DNA from 2 places in the Ideonella lacteola genome. Region 1 is predicted to be linked to the other one. Evidence: riboswitches for the same ligand, from Rfam matches in the RefSeq annotation. Region 1 holds a riboswitch; the other holds the start of a gene.

The links. Region 1 has a riboswitch for cobalamin ahead of AACH06_RS02815 (cobyrinic acid a,c-diamide synthase CobB). Riboswitches for the same ligand answer to the same signal wherever they lie in the genome.
Positions count from the first base shown of each region.
Region 2: another riboswitch for cobalamin. It lies ahead of AACH06_RS03765 (TonB-dependent receptor domain-containing protein); the one in region 1 lies ahead of AACH06_RS02815 (cobyrinic acid a,c-diamide synthase CobB).

Region 1 covers NZ_JBBUTG010000001.1:654,601-661,457, forward strand. The annotation lists gene AACH06_RS02795 (cobalt-precorrin-5B (C(1))-methyltransferase) at 1-782, opposite strand, end outside; gene AACH06_RS02800 (precorrin-8X methylmutase) at 793-1,479, opposite strand; gene AACH06_RS02805 (sirohydrochlorin chelatase) at 1,476-2,348, opposite strand; gene cobM (precorrin-4 C(11)-methyltransferase) at 2,345-3,187, opposite strand; gene AACH06_RS02815 (cobyrinic acid a,c-diamide synthase CobB) at 3,202-4,491, opposite strand; cobalamin riboswitch at 4,668-4,920, opposite strand; gene AACH06_RS02820 (GNAT family N-acetyltransferase) at 5,318-5,833, shown strand; gene AACH06_RS02825 (hypothetical protein) at 5,808-6,215, opposite strand; gene AACH06_RS02830 (hypothetical protein) at 6,515-6,857, shown strand, end outside.
Region 2 covers NZ_JBBUTG010000002.1:64,424-71,280, reverse strand. The annotation lists gene AACH06_RS03785 (ABC transporter ATP-binding protein) at 1-194, opposite strand, end outside; gene AACH06_RS03780 (FecCD family ABC transporter permease) at 191-1,255, opposite strand; gene AACH06_RS03775 (ABC transporter substrate-binding protein) at 1,252-2,208, opposite strand; gene AACH06_RS03770 (bifunctional adenosylcobinamide kinase/adenosylcobinamide-phosphate guanylyltransferase) at 2,205-2,759, opposite strand; gene AACH06_RS03765 (TonB-dependent receptor domain-containing protein) at 2,773-4,698, opposite strand; cobalamin riboswitch at 4,773-5,028, opposite strand; gene AACH06_RS03760 (DUF1513 domain-containing protein) at 5,161-6,321, opposite strand; gene AACH06_RS03755 (imelysin family protein) at 6,335-6,857, opposite strand, start outside.

The sequences.
Region 1 (6,857 bases):
CCGCCGATCACCACGCGGGGCAGCCCGGCCTTCACCGCGGCGCCGAGCGCATAGCGAAGGAAGTCGCCCATCTGCACGAAGCACGCCTGGGGCAGCTCGGGCATCTCCTCCATCACGAACTTTTCGGTGCGGCCGCCCGTGGTGAGCACCACGACGCCCGCACCGGTGGTGGCGGCCACGTGCACGCCCTGCACCACGCTGGCCCGAAAGGCGGCGGTGGAGTAGGGCTTGACGATGCCGGTGGTGCCGAGGATCGAGATGCCCCCCAGGATGCCGAGCCGCGCGTTGAGCGTCTTCTTCGCCATCTCAAGGCCCTGCGGCACCGAGATCGTGACTTCGAAGCCCGCATCGTCGAGCAGCGCGTTGCCGGCCAGCCGCACGTTGTGTTCGATGTTGCGCCGCGGCACCGGGTTGATCGCCGGCCCACCCACGGCCAGGCCCAGGCCCGGCATGGTGACGGTGCCCACGCCGAACCCGCCTTGCAGCAGCACCTGCCCGGGCAGATCGTGCCGCAGGCGCACATCGGCGGTGAGGTGGGCCTTGTCGGTGCAGTCCGGGTCGTCGCCTGCATCCTTGATCACCATGGCATGCGCCACCACGCCGTCGGTGCGGCCGTCGTGTACGGCGAAGTCGACGAGCTGGCCGTTCGGCAGCTGGCACTCGACCGTGCCCGGCACCTCGCCGTGAACGAGGCCGAGCACCGCCGCGCGAGCAGCCGCGGCCGAGCACGCGCCAGTGGTGAAGCCGGTGCGGGTGCCACGTTGGCCGGTGGGCTCTGTCATCGGCGAGGGGCTAGCTCGCCAGCGCGCGTTCGCGCGCCTGGGCCTCGGCCAGCCCCAGCAGGGCGTGGATCGCCGCCACCACGAGGGTGGAGCCGCCCTTGCGACCGCGGATCACGATCCATGGCACTTCGCGCAGCGTGGCCGCCAGATCCTTGGATTCGGCCGCTGACACGAAGCCCACCGGCATGCCGACGATGAGCGCCGGCCGCGCGCCTTCTTCGCGGATCAGGCGCACCACTTCGATCAGCGCGGTGGGCGCGTTGCCGATGCCGACGATCGCGCCATCCAGCAGGCCGCCGCGGTGCGCCTTGCGCATGGCCTGCACGGCGCGTGTCGTGTTCTCGGCCTGGGCCGCGGCGATGACATCGGCATCGCTGATGAACTGGTGCGTGGTGAGGCCGAAGTGCGCCAGCCGGGGGGCCGAAAGGCCCACGCAGATCATCTCGACATCGGCCACGACGCGCGAGCGCTGACCGAGGATCGCCGACATGGCCGCGGCGATGGCGCCCTCGTGAAATTCGGTGAGCCCGTTGAAGTCGAAGTCGGCGTTGGCGTGGATCATGCGGCGCACGACCTGCCACTGGGCGTCGTCGTAGGTGTGCGGGCCGGCTTCCTGGTCGATGACGGCGAACGAGTCGTGCTCGATGGCTCGGCCCGCCGCCGTCAACTGCTCGGTGACGGTGTTGAGGCTGCTCATGCCAGGCTCGGCGCCGTGGGGGCCGAGGCGTGGGTGTGCTCGTGGGAATGGCCGTGGCCCAGGTCGTGTGCGATTTCCCGGAACTTGCAGCCGTCGCAGGGCAGCCGCGACTGCGGCGCGCCCGACTGCAGCTCGAGCACGCGTTGCTCCATCAGCTCGAAGATTTCGCGCTCGTGCCCGAAGTGGGCGGTGCTGGCGAATCGGATCGTCGGGTACTGAACTCGCAGGTGCTCGACCTGGCGGGTAATGCGCTGCACCAGCGTGCCGGTGTAGAGGTAGTACGGCAGCACGACGATCTGCTTCATGCCCAGCAGCGCCTGCCGCTGAGCGACGCGTTCGAGGCGTGGATAGGTGATGCCGGTGAAGGCCAGGTCCACCAGTTCGTGCTGCGTTTCTTCTTGCAGCCATCGCGCCATCTTGGCCATCTCTCCGTTGGCTTGCCGGTCGGACGAGCCCCGGCCCAACAGCACCACGCCGGTGGTCGTGGGGTCGGGCATGTCCAGCTCGGCCATCGCTTGCGCCAGCCGGCGCTTGAGGATGGCGAGGATGGGATCGCAAGCGGTGAGGTGCGGGCCGTAGAGAAACTCGGTGCCCGGCGCATGCTCGCGGGCGTGCTCGATGGCCTCGGGGATTTCCATCTTCACGTGGCCGGCCGCATTCAGGATGAGCGGCAGCACCAGCACACGGCGCGAGTGGCTGGCCGCGCGAAGCAGGCCGTCGTGCAGGCCCGGGTCGGCGAATTCGATGAAGCAGACCTCGATCTGCCAGGCAGGTTGCCGCTGGCGCCATTGGGCCGCAAAGGCTTGGATTTCGTCGTTGCCTTCGCGCTCGCGCGAGCCGTGGCCGATCAGCAGGATGGTGTCTGTCATGTGGGTGTCTCCGAGGTGCGGCAGGGCGGCACCGAGGCACGCCGGAACCGATGGGTGAAGCGCGCGTCGTAGAGCTTCGACTTGGCGAGCTCGGGCCAGTGGCGGGCGCCGAGTGCGGGGCTCGCGATGATCATGGCCTGGCTCACGATGCGTTCTGCCCGGCAGCGCTGTGCGATGTCGGCGAGCGTGCCGCGCACGATCTTTTCTTCGCCAGGCCAGCTGGCCTTGTGGACGACGAGGATGGGCGCGTCCTCGGCCCAGCCCCCCGCCATCAACTCACGCACGACCTTGCCGAGCAGCGTGATCGAGAGAAAGACGCAGATCGTGCAGCCATGGCGCGCCAGGGCTTCGAGCGATTCACCTTCCGGCATGGGCGTGCGGCCGGCCACGCGGGTGAAGATCACCGTCTGCGTCAGCTCGGGCAGGGTGAAGCTCTCGACCGCCGCCGCGGCCGAGGCCATGGCCGATGACACGCCGGGCACGACGTGCACCGGCACGCCCGCCGCATCGAGTGGCTGCACGACCTCGATCAAGGTGCCGTACAGCGCCGGGTCGCCGGTTTGCAGGCGCACCACCGTGTCGTGCCGGCCGGCTTGCTCGATCAGCCAGGCGGCCATCTGCTCCAGCGTCATGTCTTTCGAGTCGGCGATGGTGCAGCCCTCGGGCGCCCAGCGCATCGCGGCCTCGTTGACGAGCGAGCCGGCAAACAGCACAGCGCCGGCGCGCGCGATCAGATCGCGACCCTTCACCGTGATGAGCTCGGGGTCGCCCGGGCCGGCGCCGACGAACCACACGGTGCCGGCTTGGGAAACGCAGTGGGGGCTGTCTGTGTGGGGCATGGGGTGGCGGGGCGTCAACGCCCTGTCGGGCGGAACAGCGCGGCGGTGGCCTGCGGATTCGAGGCGAAGTAGTGGTGGATGTAGCTCGCGGTAAGGCGACCTTGGCGGTACACCGCCTCGGCCGTGGCGCCGCCGTGGGGGTGGCGCCCGCGCGCTGCGGGCTGCATCTCGGTGCTCAAGGTCGAGTAGTGGAAGCTGTGGCCGCGCAGCTCGCCTTCGGGCAGTGAAACCGCCTGCAGGCCCAGCGCTGCCAGGCGCTGGCCCATCACGGCATGGCCGGGCAGGGCGCCGGCCATCGCGTGGCGTTGCCCTTGCGTGTCGGTCAATGACTCGAGCAGGTAGAGCAGCCCGCCGCACTCGGCCAACAACGGTTTGTCCTGGGCGATGTGGCGGCCGATGGCGTGGTGCATCGCCGTGTGGCGCGACAACGCGGCGGCATGCAGCTCGGGATAGCCGCCTGGCAGCCACAGCGCGTCGCAGGCGGGCAGGCTTGCATCGGCCAGGGGCGAGAAGAACACGAGCTCGGCGCCGAGGTCGCGCAGTACGTCGAGGTTGGCCGGGTAGATGAACGAGAACGCGTGGTCGTTCGCCACGGCGATGCGGGTGCCCGCCAGCGGTCGATCGGCCATGGGCTCGGCATCCGAGCGCTGCGGGGCGGGGAAGGCCACCGGTTCGGGCTCGAAGGCCGCGGTGGCGGCGGCATCCCAAGCGTCGGCCCATCGATCGAGCAGGGCATCCAGCTCGGGCATTTCCATCGCCTGCACGAGCCCGAGGTGGCGCTCGGGCAGGGCCAGCTCGGCGTCGCGGCGCAAGGCCGCCGCGAGCGGCAGCCTGGTGGGCAGGCTGCTGCCCACCATCCGCGCGTGGCCCAGGCTGCCGACCCGGTTGGCCACGACGCCGACCACCCGCGTATCGGCCCTGTAGCTGGCCAGGCCCAGCGCCAGCGCACCAAAGGTCTGCGCCATCGCACTCGCGTCGATCACTGCGAGCACGGGCAGCCCGAAGGCAGCGGCGAGGTCTGCGCTGCTGGGTTGGCCGTCGAACAGCCCCATCACGCCCTCGACGAGCACGAGATCGGCCGATTGCGCCGCCGCATGCAGCAGGCTCTGGCAGTGCGCCAGTCCGCCCATGAACAGGTCGAGCTGGTGCACCGGCGCGCCGCAGGCGCGTGCCAGGATCATCGGGTCGATGAAGTCGGGGCCTGTCTTGAAGACACGCACTCGGCGGCCACGCCGAACATGTGCTCGCGCGATGGCGGCTGTCACGCTCGTCTTGCCTTGGCCGGATGCGGGCGCGCTGACCATCAGCGCCGGGCACCTCGCCGCGCGGGTCACGGCGCCTGTACCGGGCGAGGGCAGACGGACAGGGTCGTTGCCGCAGGCGGGCACAGGTGCGCAGGCTGCACCAAGAAATGGAACATGGGAATCACCGGACACAACCAGGCTCCCGCTTCCCCGCAGGCACCTGTAACCAAGCGCGCGAACGCGCTCACTCGTTGGCCGGTATCCGGGCTGGCGGTGCGCTCCGAGAACCCTTCCCAGATACGTCAAGCATCCAGTGGGTATGTGCCTCGAAGCGAGGGCGATGCAGCGCTGGCCGCATTCATCCTCAACCGCTTACCGTTGCGGGGGCAGCTCAGGTTGGGGCCGCATCCGTCGGCACGACCCTTCCTGATTCCCGTTTAACTGCACCTGGCTTGAGACCAGGCACGAGCACCAAACCGAAAAATTATAGGCGGCTACCATGCCCCGATCATGAAAACCTGTTCGATGCCCGGGCTCTTGAGCCTGCCTTGGGGGCTCGAAGGCGCTGTACGTTGGCGAAGCTTCGATTACGCCCCACTACCCCTGGAGCGTAGGGCGTGTTCACACTATGCAGCCCCGTGCGAACGGGTTGTCCAGGGATGCAGGGCAAGGCGCCCGACGCCGCCCAGGCTGGTGCCTGGGCAAGTTGGGCAACGCCGCCATGCGCCCTGGGCGGCCCGTTCCCGAAGGGTTGCCACCAGAACCAGCCGCCCGCGGCGTTGCAAAGCCTCGCCGGGGCCGCACCCCGGCTTCGTTTTGCGCCTTGCGCTCGACCGGTTCTGGTGGCAACGCATCGGGGCTGCATAGTGTGAACACGCCCTAACCCATGACCGACCGCCACCTGGCATGGACCTGCGAGCGGCTCGGCGTGGCGCATGCGAGCGAGCTGTACCCTCATCTGCTCGACGAGCGCTTGTACCGATTCATTCCCGAGCGACCGCCCCGCTCGCTGGAGGCGTTGCAGCGCGAGTACGGCGAGTTCAGCGCTGGCGCACCTGAGGGCAGTGGCGAGGTGTGGCTGAACTGGGCGATTCGCAGCCCGTTGGCGGGGTGCGTGGGTACGCTTCAGGCCACGCGCTTCGCCGACGGGCTCATCTGGGTGGGCTACAAGATCGTTCCTGCGTTCTGGGGTCAGGGCTTCGCCACCGAGGCGCTGGCCTGGCTCGTGGGCGAGCTCGCGGAGCGCTTTCAGCGGCAGCCGATATGGGCCGCCGTCGATACCCGCAATTCCGCGTCGGTTCGGGTTCTGCAGAAGTGCGGCTTCGAGTTGATGCGTCGAGAACCCGCCGAACTCCACGGGGAGCCGACCGAAGATTTCATCTACCGCGCTTCGTCAACATGAAGGTCAAGGTCGCGGGCTCTGTGGTGGCATTGGTCCACATCCAGCAGTAGTCTTCTTCGGTGCGGGCCTCGATGGTCCCGCGCGACTGGGTGGCACCCTCGCCGCGGGCCGAATAGCGAACGGTCTGGCCTTCGTGGAAGTGGACATTGAAGTCCATCGGCGCGCCGGCTTCGAAGCGCCAATCCACCGCCGCACCTGCCGGAAGACGACCACAGACTTCGGCGAACTGCGCCGCACCCACGCGCACCTCGCGGCCAAAGCTGCCATCGGCCGACCAGACGATGTCGATGAGGTCGCCCTTCGCTGCGTGCGTGGGCGCGGCCCCGAACAGCGCCACGACCGTGGCCAGCGCTGCCGGGAAGGCGGTTCGTTGGTGTTGCATGGGGCCACTCTACGGGCGCATGGGCACCGCGTCTGCGGCGCTTTCCCGCTTGACCTTCCGACAGTGGCAAGGTCCATGCTGGTGGCCTGTCACGTTTAAATGGGAGTGGAGGGCGGTGCGAGACGGTATGCAATGCAAGGCGCGAAGCACAGCGATGCCTCGTGGCATCGCGTGCATTCGCAACGCCGCAGTGCGTGCCGTGTCCCGCCGGCAGCCGCTTCCGATTTGAGCGTTACAGGCCACTAAAGGCCGTCGACTGTCTGCAAGAGGGGCGGCATCCATCTGCTACGCTTTGCGCCGTGAGATTCGTTCGCGTCCTGCTGCTTGTGATGTTGGCGGCCATGCTCCCCCTGCGGGGCGTGATGGCGGCGGCCATGATGTGCTCGCCGCATGGGGGCGCCGATGTGGTTGCGCACCACATGCCGGCAGCCGGCGGCGCGTCACCTGCGCATGGCGAGGCCCATACAGAGGCCGATGCTCACGACCATGCCCATCAGCATGACGATGCAGGCCGTGGGGCAGGGGCCCAGCCCGAGCACCACCACGAAGGTGGTTCTGCCAGCCCGTTGCACCACCATGACGGCGCGCCGGGCACCGACTCTTGCAACCTCTGCTCCGCCTGCTGCTCGGTGCCTCCCGTGC
Region 2 (6,857 bases), on a different contig from region 1:
GCATCGACCTCGACGTCGCCCTGCTGCGGCGGCAAGAGCCCTGCCAGCGTGCGCAGGAGCGTCGACTTGCCCGCCCCATTGGGGCCGACGATGGCCGTCCAGCCGGGCTGCAGCAGGCAACTCACGCCACGAAGTACCGCGCGGCCCCCCAGTTGCACGCCCAGGTCTCGGGCTTCCACACGGGCTGGCTTCATTCGCGCTCCTGGCGCGACAGCAGGCGCATCAGGTAACCGCCGCCGAGCACCGCGGTGAGCACACCCACCGGCAACTCTTGCGGCGCGATCACGCACCGGGCCATCACGTCGGCCGCCAACAGCAGCACACCGCCCATCGCCGCACTGGCCAGCATGGTGAACGCCTGGGGCGCGGGCGCGTGGCGGCGCACGAGATGCGGCGCCACCAGGCCGACGAAAGCGACGAGCCCCGCCTGCGACACCGCGAGGCCAGTGGTCAGCGCCAGCAGCCCCACGAGCACCAGGCGGATTCGCGGCAAGTCCAGGCCCAGGCTCGCGGCGCTGTCTTCACCGAGCGTCAGCGCGTCGAGCGCACGCGCATAGCGTCGCGCCAGCGGCAAAGCGACGGCGAAGCCGGCCACCAGCACGGCCACACTGCCCCATCCGAGGAAGCCGGTGCTGCCCAGCAAGAAACTTTGCTTGCCTCGCAGGGCATCGGGCGACACGAAGGTGACCAGATCGCCGATCGCCCCCAGGACCACGGCCACCACCACGCCGGACAGCAGCAGCCGCATCGGCGAATGCGCGCCACGGGCCAGCGCCAGCGTCATCAACAGCCCGGTGAGCGCCCCCACGAAGGCGGCCAGCACGATGCCAAGACGGGCCAGCCACTGCGCCGTGGCCAACCCGATCGCCACGCCCCCGAGCGACGCGCCGGCCAGCACCAACACCACCGCCAGGCCCGCGCCTGCCGCCGTGCCCAGCAGGTAAGGATCGGCCAGGGGGTTGCGGAACAGGCCCTGCGCGAGCGCGCCGGCCAGGCCGAGCAAGGCGCCCACGGCCCAGGCCCCGAGGGTGCGCGGCGCACGGATCTCGCCGACGATGAGCGCCGCCTGGTCACTGCCGAGGTCCGCCAGCCAGCCCGACCACGACAAGCCCGACGGCCCCGCCATCAGGCCCAGCCACAGGAGCAGCAGCGACAGCATCGCCAGCACCGCCAACAGGCGCCACCGGCGCGCCGCATCGGCTTCAGGCCTCGCGGGCGCGGCCACCGCAGAGGGGCGTGCGAGCACGGTGGTCATGGCGAACCTCCTGGCCAGGACAACCCGGCCACGCAATCGGCCAGCGCCAGCGCCGCCTCACCCATGCGGGGGCCCGGCCGGATCAACAGCTCATAGCGAGCGGTGGCGAAACCGCAGGCCCGCGGGGGCGTGCTCTGAAAGGCCGTCATCGCGGCCCAACCCGGGCGTTCGGCCATCGTGTCGAGCGAGGTCTTCGACGTCATCACGATGTCCGGCTGTGCGCGCACGACGAACTCGGGGTTCAGGCGCGGGAACGGGCCCATCTCGGCCGGCACCACATTGCCCAGGCCGAGGCGCACCAGCGTCTCGCCAATGAATGACGAGGCCCCCGCCGCGTAGGGATCGGTGGCCACTTCGAAATACACCTTCCGACCTCGTGCAGCCGGCGGCACCCTCGACGCTGCACGAGCGAACTGTGCTTCGATCTCGGCCCATGCGCGCTCACCGGCCGCCGGGGTGCCCAGCAACTGCGCCACCAGCCCCAGCGTGCGGCGCACGTCGGCATGCGTCTGCGATTCGAGCAGCACCACGCGCAGGCCCAGCGCCTGCAGCCGCTCGGTGACACGGGCCGATTTGGCCGCCAGCACCACGTCGGGCTTGAGCGCGACGATGCGCTCGACCTGGGCATCTTCAAGCCCGCCCAGACGCGGCAGGTGCTGGATGCTCTCGGGCCAGTTGGAATAGCGGTCCACGCCCACCAGCCGCGCCGTCCCGCCGAGGGCGCTGACCGCCTCGGTCAACGAAGGCAGCAAGGTGATGATGCGTTGCGGCGGGGCGGCGAGGCGGTGCTCTGCGCCGGCATCGTCGCGCAACACGATCGACGTGGCCGCCGCCGCGGTCGACGGCCACCAGCTGACCATGAGACAAGCGAGCAGACAACCCACCAGCCAGGCGATGAAGCCAGTCGCCACGTGCGAGAAGAAGCCGCGTCGATCCCAGCGTGGTGGGTTCATGGCCGCTTCACCGGCATTTCGATGCCTGCCACCATCAAGGTCACGCGTTCACAGGCTGCCGCGACGCGCTGATGCAAGACGCCCAGCGCATCGACGAACCGGCGCGCTTCGCGGCCCATGGGCGCGAGCCCGAAAGAGATTTCGTTGGACACCAGCACCACCGGCCCGGGCGCGGCACGCAATGCGTCGCACAGCGCAGCCTGCCTGGCCAACCAAGCTGCTTCACCCAGCCCCGGGCCGGACATCGGCATGCGCAGCTGCGTCAACCACAGCGTGAGGCAATCGACCACCAACAGTCGTCGGGGGCTGCTGTACTCGCGCAGCGCCTGCGGCAAGGCGTAGGGCACCTCGTAGGTGGCCAGGCGCGGCACGCGCCGCTGGCGATCGGCCTGGTGGCGCGCGATGCGCTCGTGCATTTCGCCGTCCCCGGGCAGCGCCGTGGCGATCAGCGCAGCCTCCCGCGTCTGGCCACGCTCGAGCCAGTCGGCCGCGCGCTGCTCGGCGCAACGCGACTTGCCGCTCTTCTGGCCACCGAGGATCAGCTCATGCATGGTCGCGCGAGGTTCAGCGCACCCCGAAGGCGTAGCTGACGCCGATCCACACCTGGCGCCCCAGAGCCTGGTATTCACGCGCCGGCTCGCGGTCGACGTCGGTCGCGTTGAGCACCTTCGCGTCCATCGCCCAACCGGGCGCGAACTGCCAGCGCGCCTTCAGATCGAGCGTGGTTTCCTGAGGCAGGGTGTAGCCATCGGTGCCATCGGGACGGGCTCCCACCTGCAGCACCGAAGCCCCGAAGCGCCACTCGCCGCTGGTGTAGTCGGCGCTCAGGGTGAACTGGTGCGCGGCGCGGCGGTTCAGACGCTCGCCGGTGTCGGTGTTCTTCGCATCGACCACGTCGACCCCCGCACGGAACTGCCACTCGCGCCATTGCGCACCCGCCCCGAGCGTCGCCCCTTGCAGGCGCGCCTTCGACACGTTGGCGGCACAGCCGAAGTCGTACGCCGGATCGGCCGGGCATTGGGTGCGATCAGGCTGGTAGCCGATCATGTCGCGCAGCCGGTTCTGGTAGACGGTGAACGACAGGTCGTACCCCTCCCCTCGGCCTTCGACGCCCAGCTCGACGCTGCGGCCTCGCTCGGGTTGGATGCTGAACGCGCCGTTGCCCGGCGGCACGCCATAACCGGGGTAGTACAGATCGTTGAAGCTGGGCGCACGAAACGAGGTGCCGGCGAGTGCACGCACGCGCCAGCCCGGGGCCACGCTGATCGAGCCGCCGATGCGGCCGGTGGTGACCTCGTCGTAGTCCGAGTTCTGATCGCGGCGCAGGTCCAGCTGCGTCTGCACCGGGCCCAGGCTGCCGAGGTAGGCCAGCACGAGCGCGTCGTTGTCGCGCTGCTTTTCTTCGCCGAATGCGCTCGACACGGCTTTCTCGGTGAGGCCCTCATAGGCCAGCGTCAGGCTGTGTTCCGGCGCTGGGCGCCAGGTGGCCTGCAGGTCGAGCTGCTGACGTCGCGTGCGGTAGCGGTCGATGTCGTTGCCACCGCTGTGCAGGTCGCTCTCCTGAGTCGACAGCCGGGCGCCACCGGTCCACGCTGTGCCCCAGGTGCCGTGGTAATCGAGCGCCGCACTGTGGTTGTCGAGCTTGCCGTGGAAATCGGGCGACGGATCCGGAGCGTAGTCGGGCGGTGGGTACTCGGCGCTGTCGTAGCGCGAGTCGAGCTGGCTGGTGAGCACCGACACGCCCACGCGATGCCCGGTCAATGGCCGCCAGCCGATCTGGGCGGTGGCGGTGTCGCGGCGCATGCCGTCGCGGTCGGGGTTGTAGTTGCCGAAGCGATCGCCCGGGCCGAGTGACGACACGCCGTCGAGCTGCTCGTGTGAATACGAGGCCGCCGCATCGATGTCGCCGAAGCGGCCCTGGGCGCTCACGCTGGCTTCGGCCGCGCCGTAGCTGCCGCCGGCGATGGACAGCAGGCCCTGCGGCGCTCCCTCGCCACGGCGGGTGAAGATCTGCACGACGCCGCCGGTGCCGTCGGCACCGTAAAGGCTGGAGCCGGGGCCGCGCAGCACTTCGATGTGGTCGATGGCGCCCAGGCTCAGGCCTTCGAACTCGACTTGGCCCAGCGTGGCCGAACCGACGCGCACGCCGTCGACCAGCACCAGCACGTTGCCCACGTTCGAGCCCCGGATGAAGATGCCTGCCGAGGCGCCTGGGCCGCCGTTGCGAGACACCTGCACGCCCGCGTGGCGGCGCAGCAGGTCTTCCACCGAATCGGCGGTGGATTGACGGATCTGATCGGAATCGATGAGCACCAGGTCACCGGCCAAGCGATCGGCGGCAGTGGGCTCGCGAGCCCCGGTGACGACGACGCGATCACCGGTCGCGGCATCGGCCGCGATGACGGCGGTGGTGGTCTGGGCGGAGGTGAGCGTGGGCATGGCACAAGCCAGCGCCAAGGCGGCGCAATGCCGGGAACGCAAGGAAGACATGGAAACAACGAACTGCGGGCGTGCACGCCGGCTTCCCCGCCAGCTCGCACTTCACAGCGCACGGTCGGTGAAGACAGCACGCCACCTTGTTGGCCGGTATCCGGGCTGGCGGCGTGGTCCCGTGACCCCTTCCCAGACGCGTGTCGCGCATCCAGTGGGTGTGTGTCACAGGCTGAAGACCCGAAAGTCTTCTGGCCGCTTACCGTTGCGGGGGCAGCGCAGGTTGGGGTGTTGTCGTCCTGCCTCGGCAGTTGACGCGACCCTTCCTGCTTCCCGTTGAACTGCGCCAGCCGGACGGCCGACGCGAGCACCAACGGCGGGATGATACCGGAGTGAAGGTCAAGCCGATACCGCAGGCGACGCGCCACAGCGCATCCAGCGCACGCCCCTGCCAATCGGGCGGGCCGAATCCTTGCTGAGTGCGTGAGAGTTTTTGGGCGTGCGCGAAGAACTCTCGCGCTCTCAGATCACGATGGCATGGTTGTCGGGTTTGCAGCCTGGCGGCAGCGCGATCGGCCGTCCGAGCCAGGCCCGATCGGAACCTAACGCGCAAGGTGAATTGACCCTCTCCACAGCGCTCACGGCGCTCACGGCGCTCACGGCGCTCACGGCGCCCTCCGCGCCCGCAGCGCCGGCGGTGACCAGCGCGCAGGCTTCGGCCAGCGGAATCGGTGTCGTCCAGCCCTCCTGGCGAGACCAGCCCCACAAGGCCCCCGCGCGCGACGCGCTGAGCACGAAGCCTTGCCCCGTGGCCGCGATGTCGCCCGCGTAGCCCCCCCCGAGCGCGGCCTGCTCTGCCGGCGGCTCCACCACCTGCAGCCTGTCGCCATCGAACAGGGCCAGCAAGGGTGCCCGGGCGCGCTGCGCGGGGTCATCGTGCTCGGCCTGCAGCGCAATGCCCAGCGTGGCGCTGGGCGCGTGCCATGCCAGGTGGCGCAAGGACAGGCGCGCATCCGGCAAACGCCACGGGCCGCGGCGCTGGCCGGTGCGCAGATCGAACGCGACGAGCGACGAGTCCATCGCGCTGAGGTTCTGCTTGGCGCGCCCGGTCTCAGGCCGAGTGGGCACGCCCCCGTTGGCCACGAACAGTCGATCGCCTACGCGCAACATCTGGTGCGTGTCGGTACCGCCGGTGGGCCACTCGTCCAGCAGGGCCAGCGATCGGGCATCGCGCAAGGCGACGCAGCCTGCGCCGTCGTCGTGCGTCTGCTCCGTGCTGTAGATCAGCCGGCCGTCGGGCGAGGGCAGCACATGGCCATTGAAGTGCCGGCCCGGCTCGGCCCAGGCTTCACCCGTGAGCTCACCCGCACGCGACCAGCGCTGCAGCCACAGACCCGGTCGGCGCGCCACGGCCAGCAGATCCCCGGTGGGCAAGCTGGCCACGCCGTGCGGCCGGGTCGGCACGACCCGGCGCGCCAGCACTTCGAAGCGGTCGTCGACCTGGCGCCACACGCCAACGCAGGCGATGCGCTCGGCGGTGGCGCTGGCTCCTGGCTCGCTCCACGCCAGCGCCAGCGTCCACGGGGGCTCGGTGGCAGCGCGCGCGAGGCCCCAAGCGGGGAAGACACCCGTGAGCGCCAGCGTCTGCAGCCAGCGCCGCCGCGTCGCGTCGACCGATGTCATCGCGAGGGCCGGTTCAATCGCCGTCGTCGGCCGAGAACTCGAGCTGGATCTGCATCTGCGTCGAGACTTCGCGGGCGATCGTGTGGGTGACGAAGTCGACCCGCTTGGCCGCGTCGAGCAACTGCGCGTTCGGCGTGGCCGGCGTGGCGCTTTGAAGCGCGCTGTCGGCCAGCGAGGCGTCACGCGCCAGGGCGTCGGCCGAGGCCGTCAGGCCGCGTGCACGCAGGTAGCTGGTCAACGGAATCAGCCCTTCGGGAGCGCCCGCGCCACCGGCGGTGACCACCCGCAACGCGGCCCAGCGTTCGCGCCAGGCCAGTGCCGTCTGGCCGCTGGCCGCCCGTGGTGCCTGCTCCATGCCCCAACTGCGTGCCGGCATTTCGAGGTCGCGCCAGCGCATGCGGCCCAAGCCCGCCAACCACTGGTTGATGTAGGTGTTGAACCAGGCGGCGGCCTCGTCGGCGCTGCGTGTGGCGCTGGCTTCGGCGGCGTACGCCTTGTCGAGATCCGCGGCCTCGTCTCGCAGGTCACGGGCCAGC